4 regions of the Streptomyces sp. NPDC045022 genome follow, and region 3 is predicted to be linked to each of the others. Evidence: riboswitches for the same ligand, from Rfam matches in the RefSeq annotation. Region 3 holds a riboswitch; each other region holds the start of a gene.
What was found. A riboswitch is a leader RNA that binds a small molecule or an ion and turns the genes downstream of it on or off. The one in region 3 is predicted to bind cyclic di-AMP.

Region 1: it holds a riboswitch for cyclic di-AMP, as region 3 does, so the genes downstream of both, AC07C1_RS33245 (M23 family metallopeptidase) here and AC07C1_RS24765 (transglycosylase family protein) in region 3, are expected to answer to the same signal.
Region 2: it holds a riboswitch for cyclic di-AMP, as region 3 does, so the genes downstream of both, AC07C1_RS29110 (C40 family peptidase) here and AC07C1_RS24765 (transglycosylase family protein) in region 3, are expected to answer to the same signal.
Region 4: it holds a riboswitch for cyclic di-AMP, as region 3 does, so the genes downstream of both, AC07C1_RS05495 (M23 family metallopeptidase) here and AC07C1_RS24765 (transglycosylase family protein) in region 3, are expected to answer to the same signal.

The regions. Positions count from the first base shown of each region.
Region 1 is NZ_JBWKIR010000026.1:89,609-91,801, reverse strand. Features, by position in the region: gene AC07C1_RS33250 (alpha-galactosidase) at 1-423, shown strand, start outside; cyclic di-AMP (ydaO/yuaA leader) riboswitch at 726-890, shown strand; gene AC07C1_RS33245 (M23 family metallopeptidase) at 893-1,816, shown strand; gene AC07C1_RS33240 (SGNH/GDSL hydrolase family protein) at 2,084-2,193, shown strand, end outside.
Region 2 is NZ_JBWKIR010000020.1:13,779-15,971, forward strand. Features, by position in the region: gene AC07C1_RS29110 (C40 family peptidase) at 164-1,150, opposite strand; cyclic di-AMP (ydaO/yuaA leader) riboswitch at 1,159-1,329, opposite strand; gene pcrA (DNA helicase PcrA) at 1,615-2,193, shown strand, end outside.
Region 3 is NZ_JBWKIR010000014.1:127,562-129,754, forward strand. Features, by position in the region: gene AC07C1_RS24760 (transglycosylase family protein) at 1-776, shown strand, start outside; cyclic di-AMP (ydaO/yuaA leader) riboswitch at 974-1,146, shown strand; gene AC07C1_RS24765 (transglycosylase family protein) at 1,151-1,867, shown strand.
Region 4 is NZ_JBWKIR010000002.1:494,748-496,940, forward strand. Features, by position in the region: gene AC07C1_RS05490 (GntR family transcriptional regulator) at 1-284, opposite strand, end outside; gene AC07C1_RS05495 (M23 family metallopeptidase) at 484-1,239, opposite strand; cyclic di-AMP (ydaO/yuaA leader) riboswitch at 1,253-1,413, opposite strand; gene AC07C1_RS05500 (M16 family metallopeptidase) at 1,625-2,193, opposite strand, start outside.

The DNA.
Region 1 (2,193 bases), on a different contig from region 3:
CGGGTCAGCCCGCTGCGGTTCCGCTTCGTCAGCGCCATGGCCGGCGTCCTCGGTGTCGGCGGTGACCTCGCGGAGTGGAGCGGGGAGGAGCTGGCCGAGGCCCGGCGGTGGGTGGAGCTGTACAAGGAGATCCGCCCGGTCGTCCAGCGCGGCGAGCTGTACCGGTTGCGGCCTCCGGCGGGCGGCCTGAGTGCCGTCCAGTACGTCCTCGCGGGCGAGACGGTGGTCCTGGCCTGGCTGCAGGCGCAGAGCTACGGCGAGCCGGTGCCGGCGGTGCGGCTGCGTGGAATCGACCCGACGGCATCGTATGAATGCCGCGAAACGGGCGAAGTGCATCGAGGGGCCGTCCTGCTGCACCACGGGCTGCACACCGGGCTGAAGGGCGACCTGGATGCGACGATTTTCCGTCTGCGTCGCATCTGAGCTTTCTGTCCGTATTGGCGGCTTCATTCCAACTCGCTGTGGAATGAGGGGCTGTGGTGGCATGGCGCGTGAGGAGCGTCATATCGGTGACCGAGCGTCGCGCGTCATGTTCACGTAATTCTGGTGTGGAAGAGGGGAATCGTAGGGTGCGTGGGGCGGGAATTCACGGAGGGTGACCGCGCTGGTCCGCTTTCGATCTTCGGAAACGCCAACGGGGGGAACCGGCTGCTTGTTTCCGTGCGTCCTGCTCGCTTACGTTCGCCACCAATCCGGACGGAACGCCGAATCCTGCCGTCGCCCGGAGTCCCCACACACTTGACCCGTGTTCGGCAGGAGCGGGGGACCCACCAGGTACCACTGCCTGTCCGGTCTCCGCGACAGGCTAGGGGTGAAGCCGCGCGCCGCGCGACCGGGCAGCTCCAGCCCGAACCCGACAGCTGACCTCGCAGGCGTCGGAGAGGAATGCGCCATGCCCGCGAAGGGTAAGCACCGACGTCCCAAGACCCCGCGTTTTTCCCGCTCCATCGCCGTCGCCGGGACCGGTGGCGCCGCGCTGGCCCTGCCGCTCATCGGGGTCACCCAGGCGCAGGCCGCCACCCCGGCGCAGTCCGTCTCCGGAAAGGCCGTGCAGTCGCTTCCGGCCACGGTGAAGAAGGCCGCCGCTCAGCCGGATTCGACGGTGCGCACCTACACGGTGAAGTCCGGCGACTGCCTCTCGGCGATCGCCGACCAGCAGCACGTCAGCGGCGGCTGGCACCAGCTCTACGACGACAACCGGCAGGCCGTCGGCGCCGACCCGGCGCTGATCCACCCGGGCCTCGAGCTCACGCTCGGCAAGAAGGCCGCGCAGACCCGCACCGAGTCCGCCGCCCCGCGGGACTCCTCGACCAAGGCGCAGCACTCGGCCGCCTCGCAGTCCTCCCGGACGCAGGCCGCCCCGGCGGCCAAGTCGTCGGATGCCACCGCCTCGACGGCCGCCGCCACCGGCTTCACCCTCCCGGTGACCGGCGCCACCGTCGGCACCGGCTACCACGTGGCCGGCAGCATGTGGTCCAGCGGCTACCACACCGGCGTCGACTTCGTCGTCCCAACCGGCACTTCCCTGAAGGCCGTCGGCGCGGGCACGGTCGTCTCGGCCGGCTGGGGCGGCGCCTACGGCAACCAGGTCGTCATCAAGCTCGACGACGGCTACTACGCCCAGTACGCCCACCTGTCGCAGCTCTCCGTCTCGGCCGGCCAGACCGTGACCGCGGGCCGGCAGATCGGCCTGTCCGGCGCCACCGGCAACGTGACCGGCCCGCACCTGCACTTCGAGATCCGCACGACGCCGGACTACGGCTCCGACATCGACCCGCTCGGTTACCTCCGCCAGCACGGCGTCGCCGTCGGCTGAGGACCGCCCCGCCCCGAACCGCCTGCCTGACACGCCTCCGAAGGCCGGACCCACGATCCCCGGGTCCGGCCTTCGGTGTGGAACAACGGCACGCCCGCTGGGCTTCGGCCGCAACATGTCTGACGGCAGGCCTATTCCTGATTCGCAAATTATTTAAGGGTGTCTCATCTCACCGTTCGTCAACTCCGGCTTACGGTCGCGCAAGTCACATCCGAAGGTGAATCATGGTCCGACGTGGCAGACGATTCGAAGAATGACAACAGATCAGTGATCGGGTCGTACGTGGCGGTGGGGGACAGCTTCACCGAGGGCGTCGGCGACCCCGGCCCGGACGGGGCCTTCGTGGGCTGGGCCGACCGGTTCGCGGTTCTCCTCGC
Region 2 (2,193 bases), on a different contig from region 3:
CACCACGCGCGCAGACCTGAGATGCCGGGCATGCGCCCGATGCCAGGCAGCCGCGCGCACCCAGCCGGGCCGGGCACGCGCGCGTGGAACGCAAACCGCCGGTACGCGCGCGTGGAGCGGACCCGCCGGTACGCGCGCGTAGGCCCGACCACGTGAGGCGCGCTCAGGCCGGCCGCACCACGCTGTGGATGATCGATTCGCCACCGCGGTCCACGGATTCCTCGCGGACGTACGCGCCGGGTTCCGGGGCGTGGATCATCATCCCGTCGCCCGTGCAGAGGCCGACATGGCTGCTGTCGTCGTGGAAGAAGACCAGGTCACCGGCGCGCGCCTCGGTGACGGGGACCGGGCTGCCCGCGGCGGCCTGGGCCTGGGCGGTACGCGGGAGGGTGACGCCGGCGGCCTTCCACGCGGCCTGGGTGAGGCCGGAGGAGTCGTACGAGCCGGGCCCGCTGGCACCGCTCACGTACGGCTTGCCGATCTGGGCCCGGGCGAAGGCGATCGCCTTCTCGGCCTTGGTTTCCTGCCGCGGGCCCGGGGATCCGTAGGCCCGTGGACCGGGCTCCTCCAGGCGCCGTCGGCCGAGCCCGGCCGGCCGCGCGCCCTGCTGGGCCGTGAGCCGGGACAGCAGCTCGCGCGCGGTGGCGAGCTTGTGCTGGACGGTGGCCTTCGCGGCCTTCACGTCGTAGTGCGAGGACGCCGGCGCCTCCGGGCTCCTGGTGGTCTTGCCCCGCTCGGCCGCGTCCTTCACGCGCGAGGCCAACCGGTTCATCACCCTGCTCTGGGCGAAGTGGTCCTGCGGATACTCCGAGAGGAGAGAGGCGGCCGTGTCCGGGGTGGCCGCGAACGGAACCAGCCCCTCCCGGGCCTTGGCGAGCCGGCTCGCGCGCCGGGCGCCCTCCTGACGTGGGTCCTCGCCGTGCGGCCGCCGGGCGGCCGCCGGTTCCTCCTCCGGCGCCGAGTCGGCCTGGCGGTAGAACTCGTCGATCTTCTTCTCGATCTCCTCCAGGCTCGGCCTGCCGTCGTCGGCGGCGGCCTCGGCCGTCTGGGTCAGGACGGCCACGGAGGTGAATGCGGCGGTGGCGAGGGCGGGGCCGCGCAGGCCCGGTCCACGGGTGCCGCCGGGGCGCGGCTTGCGGTGCGACGCCAAGGGAGGCGACTCCTTCCAACGTGCCGCCTACCGGGTTAGCTGTCGGGTTCGGGCGCGTGCTTCGGAAGGGTTGCCCTACGGCGTCGTCCCGGGCGGGAGTCGGCCGATTCACCCCAGGATCGGTGGGTCCCCGGCTCCGGGCACCGTGGGGGGCGCACCGGACTCGGCGGAGGCCGCGCGGCCCGGCGACGTTCGCCGGAGAGGGGTCGTGCGGCCTGACGGAAACCTAACCAACTCGTGTGTCTCTTGTGAAGGTTGGTGCGCAGTATGTCCGATACATTTCTGTGACCTGATGCAGGTTTCATGTGGGCGTGACCAGGTGCTTCCTCAGCGTGAGGGGAAAAGGGGGCAGGTGGGGCGAGGATCCCACTCCGGGACCGCACCCCATGCGGACCCCACCCGAGACGTCCGTGTTCCGGGGACCGCGACCGGTTGTCGGTGGGGAGCCCTAGACTCGTAGAGCGATGAGCAGCCTTTTTGACGACAGCTTCCTGGCGGACCTCCAGCCCCCTCGCGGGCACGAGGAGGAACCCCCGCCACCGCCCGAGGACGATCACGCTCCGGACGCGCTTCCGGACGATCTGTTCGGCGGGAAGTTCGACGTGCCGCCGGACCGGGACGCCTACTACCGCGACGGCGCCCCCCGCCCGGCGATCGACGCGGCGGCACTCCTGGAGGGGCTGAACGACAACCAGCGCGCCGCGGTGGTGCACGCCGGCTCCCCGCTGCTCATCGTCGCCGGCGCCGGCTCCGGCAAGACGCGCGTGCTCACCCACCGCATCGCCCACCTGCTCGCCGAGCGGAACGTACACCCGGGCCAGATCCTCGCGATCACCTTCACCAACAAGGCCGCGGGCGAGATGAAGGAGCGCGTCGAGCAGCTCGTCGGCCCGCGCGCCAACGCGATGTGGGTGATGACCTTCCACAGCGCGTGTGTCCGGATCCTCCGGCGCGAGTCGAAGAAGCTCGGCTTCACCTCGTCCTTCTCGATCTACGACGCCGCCGACAGCAAGCGCCTGATGGCCCTGGTCTGCCGCGACCTG
Region 3 (2,193 bases):
AGATCGCCGTGGCCGAGAAGATTCTCGCCGACCGGGGCACCACCCCCTGGGCCACCTGTGCGCTGCTGTCCGGCCTGACCTCGAACTCCGGCTCCGTGGACGTCGACACGGGGGTCGGCGGCTCCGGTGACGCCAACGGTTCGGGCGACTCGTCCGGTTCGGCCGACAACTCCGACTCGTCCGGTCTGCCGGATTCAGCCTCGCCCTCCGGCTCTGGTTCCGGCTCCGACTCCGCTGCCGACGCCGGCTCCGGCTCGGCTTCGGGCTCGGATTCCTCCACGGGTTCGGCCACCACGCCGACGCCCGGTCCGGGCAAGGACGTCACCGCGGATCCCGGTGCGGACACCGGTTCCACCGGTTCCACCGGTACCAACGCTCCGAAGTCCGACAGGTCGGTCTCGCCCGAAACCGGAAACTCGCAGGGGGACGGCAGCACGCCTGCGGCCACCCCCAGTGTCGGAAACTCGGACAATTCCCAGCAGAGTGCCGGTTCCTGGAGCCTCGTCGACACCGGCGCCCTCATCAGTGGTGGACGTCACCGTGGCGGGAGCGCGGACGAAAACGTGACAAACAGTCAGGATGCCGCGACGTCCGGCCGTCACGCCTCCCGTGAACCGGGCACCTACACCGTCCGCGAGGGCGACTCCCTCGTCTCCATCGCCGACTCGCTCGAGGTCGACGGCGGATGGCGCGCGCTCTATGCCGGAAACAAGAAGGACATCGGCGCCGATCCAAACCACATCACCGCCGGTCAGACCCTGGAAGTCGGTGCCTAAACGGGCGAAAAGCGGCGGGAGTTGACGCCCTGTTTCGTGGCTGATGTCCGGTTTGGCGAAAGTGTGGGATGAGTCTCAGAAGCCCTGATCGTCTTTGAAATTCCGTCGATCGCCTGTCTACGGTCGAGATCGCTCGTCACCACGAGCCCCGGCAGTCGCAACGCCGAATCCTGCCAGCGGATGCCCGGGAACAGTCGTCGCGTCAAGCGCCGTAGGCAGGAGCGGGGGACCCAAGGTAAGTGCCGGAACCAGCAGTTGAGCTGGCGCCGGCTGGGGGTGAAGCCGCACCTCGCGCAAGCGGGAGTGCGGCCGGGCAACTCAACCGGCCCGAACCCGACAGCTCACCTCGCAGGCGTCGGTGAGGGGATCGATCCATGCTGTTTTCCGGCAAGGGCAAGCACCGTCGTCCGTCCAAGGCCACTCGTGTCATCGCGCTCGCCGGTGTCACCGGTGCCGCCGTCGCCGCCCCGCTGATGGCGGCCGGCAACGCCTCCGCCGCCACCGCCTCCGAGTGGGACGCGGTCGCCCAGTGCGAGTCCGGCGGCAACTGGTCCATCAACACCGGCAACGGCTACTACGGCGGCCTGCAGTTCTCGGCCTCCACCTGGGCCGCGTACGGCGGCACCCAGTACGCCGCCCAGGCCAACCAGGCCGGCAAGGCGCAGCAGATCGCCGTCGCCGAGAAGGTCCTCGCCGCCCAGGGCAAGGGTGCCTGGCCGGTCTGCGGCACGGGCCTGTCCGGCGCCGCCTACAACGGCTCCGCCCCGAGCAGCAGCTCCTCGAACAGCAGCTCCTCCAGCAGCTCCTCGAACAGCACCTCGTCGAGCAGCACCACCACCCGCTCCACCGGCCGGCAGGCCGCCTCCCGCTCCGCCGAGCGTCCGGCCGCGACCAAGACCGTCACCACCCCGACCGGCAAGAAGGTCAAGAAGGGCGACGGCGAGTACAAGGTCGCCGCGGGTGACACCCTCAGCTCCATCGCCGAGAAGCACGGCGTCAAGGGTGGCTGGAAGAAGCTGTTCGACCTGAACAAGGACATCGTCGAGGACGCCGACCTCATCTACCCGGGCCAGCAGCTGCACCTGAAGTGACGCCCGGCTCCCACGCGAACCACAGCGCCCTCACCTCCCCGGTCCGCACGCTGAAGGCCTCGTGAGGGCCACCCCCCGTCCCCACGGGCTCCCCGCCCCGGTGCGTATTCCCCCGTACGCACCGGGGCGGGGTTTTCTGTTTTCCCGTTCTTCGGCCAGGTCTCACCCGCACCCCCCTTTGTTCCCAGCCTGAACAATGGGTACCGTCTGCGTGTCCCTCCTGTCCACGGGACGGTCGGTCGGTGGCCGACGCCCCTGGGACGGTTAGGCTCTAGTCGCAAGGCCCAGCCGCAAGGCGGCCGGCCCCGCACTTCCAGCGTCACATC
Region 4 (2,193 bases), on a different contig from region 3:
CGCTGTGCGGCCCGCGCGGCCCCGAGCGGTTCCAGGAGCATGCGCATCTCCAGCAGGTCGGCGGCCTCCTGCTCGGTAGGTTCGGCCACGCACGCGCCAGCGTGCCGGCGGGTGACCACGAAGCCCTCCGCCTCCAGCGTGCGCAGGGCCTCGCGGACGGGGACGCGCGAGACGCCGTAGCGGCGGGCCAGGACTTCCTCGGTGAGGCGGCTGCCGCGACCGTAGACACCCGCGACGATGTCGTCCCGGATCGCCGTGCACACCGAGTGCGCCGGAATACGCATGCCCGACCTCCGCCTTAATCCCCGTGAAACGTCGACGATGGACGTGTGTTCCGTGACTCTATTCCAATGAACCGGAATTTCCGACGGCGGGCCGGAATCCATGGATATTTTTTGGACAGCGGACTGGGCGGACACTGCGAAAAACGACGAAAGCCCCGGCTCGGTGGAGCCGGGGCCTCGCGTGCCGTGCGACGGAGGGTCAGACGTTGACGCCGTGCTTGCGGAGGTAGGCGACGGGGTCGATGTCGGAGCCGTAGTCGGGAGTCGTACGGGCCTCGAAGTGGAGGTGCGGGCCGGTGACGTTGCCGGTCGCGCCGGACAGGCCGATCTGCTGGCCCGGGACGACCCGCTGGCCCACGGTGACACCGATGGACGACAGGTGGCCGTACTGGGTGTACATGCCGTCGGCCATCCGGATCACGATCTGGTTGCCGTACGCGCCGCCCCAGCCGGTGGAGACCACGGTGCCGGAGCCGACCGCGTGGACGGTCGTGCCGCTGGCCGCGTGGAAGTCGATGCCGGTGTGCGAGCCCGAGGACCACAGGGAGCTGCTGGCCTGGTAGCCGGTGGAGACGTAGGAGTGCGCGATCGGGGCGACGAAGGCGTTCAGGCGCTTGCGCTCGGCCTCTCGGGCGGCGCGGGCGTGGGCCTCGCGCTCCTGCTTGACCTTCTCGGCTGCCGCCTTGGCCGCGGCCTCCTCGGCCGCCTGCTGCTGGGCGGCCTGCTTCTGGGCGGCGGCCTGCTCGTCGATCTGCTCGGCCACGTCGTCGCTCGCGGCGATGACGGGTGTGAGACCGGTCTGTTCCACGGAGTTCTCGGCGGCGAGCGCCGGGGATGCGGCGAGGGTGCCGATGACACCGGTGGTGGTGAGGGCCGCGATACCGGCCGCCTGAGCGGTGGTCCGCTTGACCCGGCCGGGCTTGCGGTGCTTCCCGGTGGCGCACATGAACGCCATGAAGTGGCTGGTCCTTTCCTTCCTTCTCGCCTACCGGGTTAGCTGACGGGTTCGGAGCAGGAAGGTCTCCTACGGACCCCCTCGCTCTCGCGCGGGCGCCCGATTCACCCCAGGGGACGGTGGGTCCCCGGCTCCCCTGGCTCGCGCCGTACGGGGACTCGGCGATGGCTGCCCGGTGCCGCGGGTGCGGCGCACTGCCTGACGAACAGCCCGGACGACGCTACGAAAGCTTGCTTTCAATCCTCAAACGAATCCGGGTTTTTGTAGCGCATCCCACAGGTCAGACAGGCAACCTCCGTCCCAAATCGGGCATCTGGGGAAGCGAGTGGAACAACAGAGGGCCCTGCCGACCCGTGAGTCGGCAGGGCCCCACGCGCGCGTGCCGCTACTCCGCGGCGACGACGGTGACTTCGCCGATGCCCAGCGCCTCGACCGGCGCCTTGATCCGGGCCGCGTCACCGACGAGGACGGTCACCAGCCGGTCCACCGGGAAGGCGTTGACGACGGCCGCGGTGGCCTCCACCGTGCCCGTCGCGGCCAGCTGCTGGTACAGCGTCGCCTGGAAGTCGTCGGGCAGATGCTGCTCCACCTGGTCGGCCAGGGTGCTCGCGACGGCCGCCGCGGTCTCGTACTTCAGCGGCGCCACACCGACGAGGTTCTGCACGGCGACGTCCCGCTCGGCGTCGGTCAGGCCCTCCGCCGCGAGGGTGCGCAGCACCTTCCACAGGTCGTCCAGCGCGGGGCCGGTGTTGGGGGTGTCCACGGAACCGCTGATGGCGAGCATCGAGGCACCGGTGCCGTCCGGGGCGGACCTCAGGACCTGCCCGAAGGAACGCACGCCGTAGGTGTAGCCCTTCTCCTCGCGCAGGACGCGGTCCAGGCGGGAGGTGAGAGTGCCGCCGAGGCAGTAGGTGCCGAGCACCTGGGCGGGCCAGACGCGGTCGTGCCGGTCCG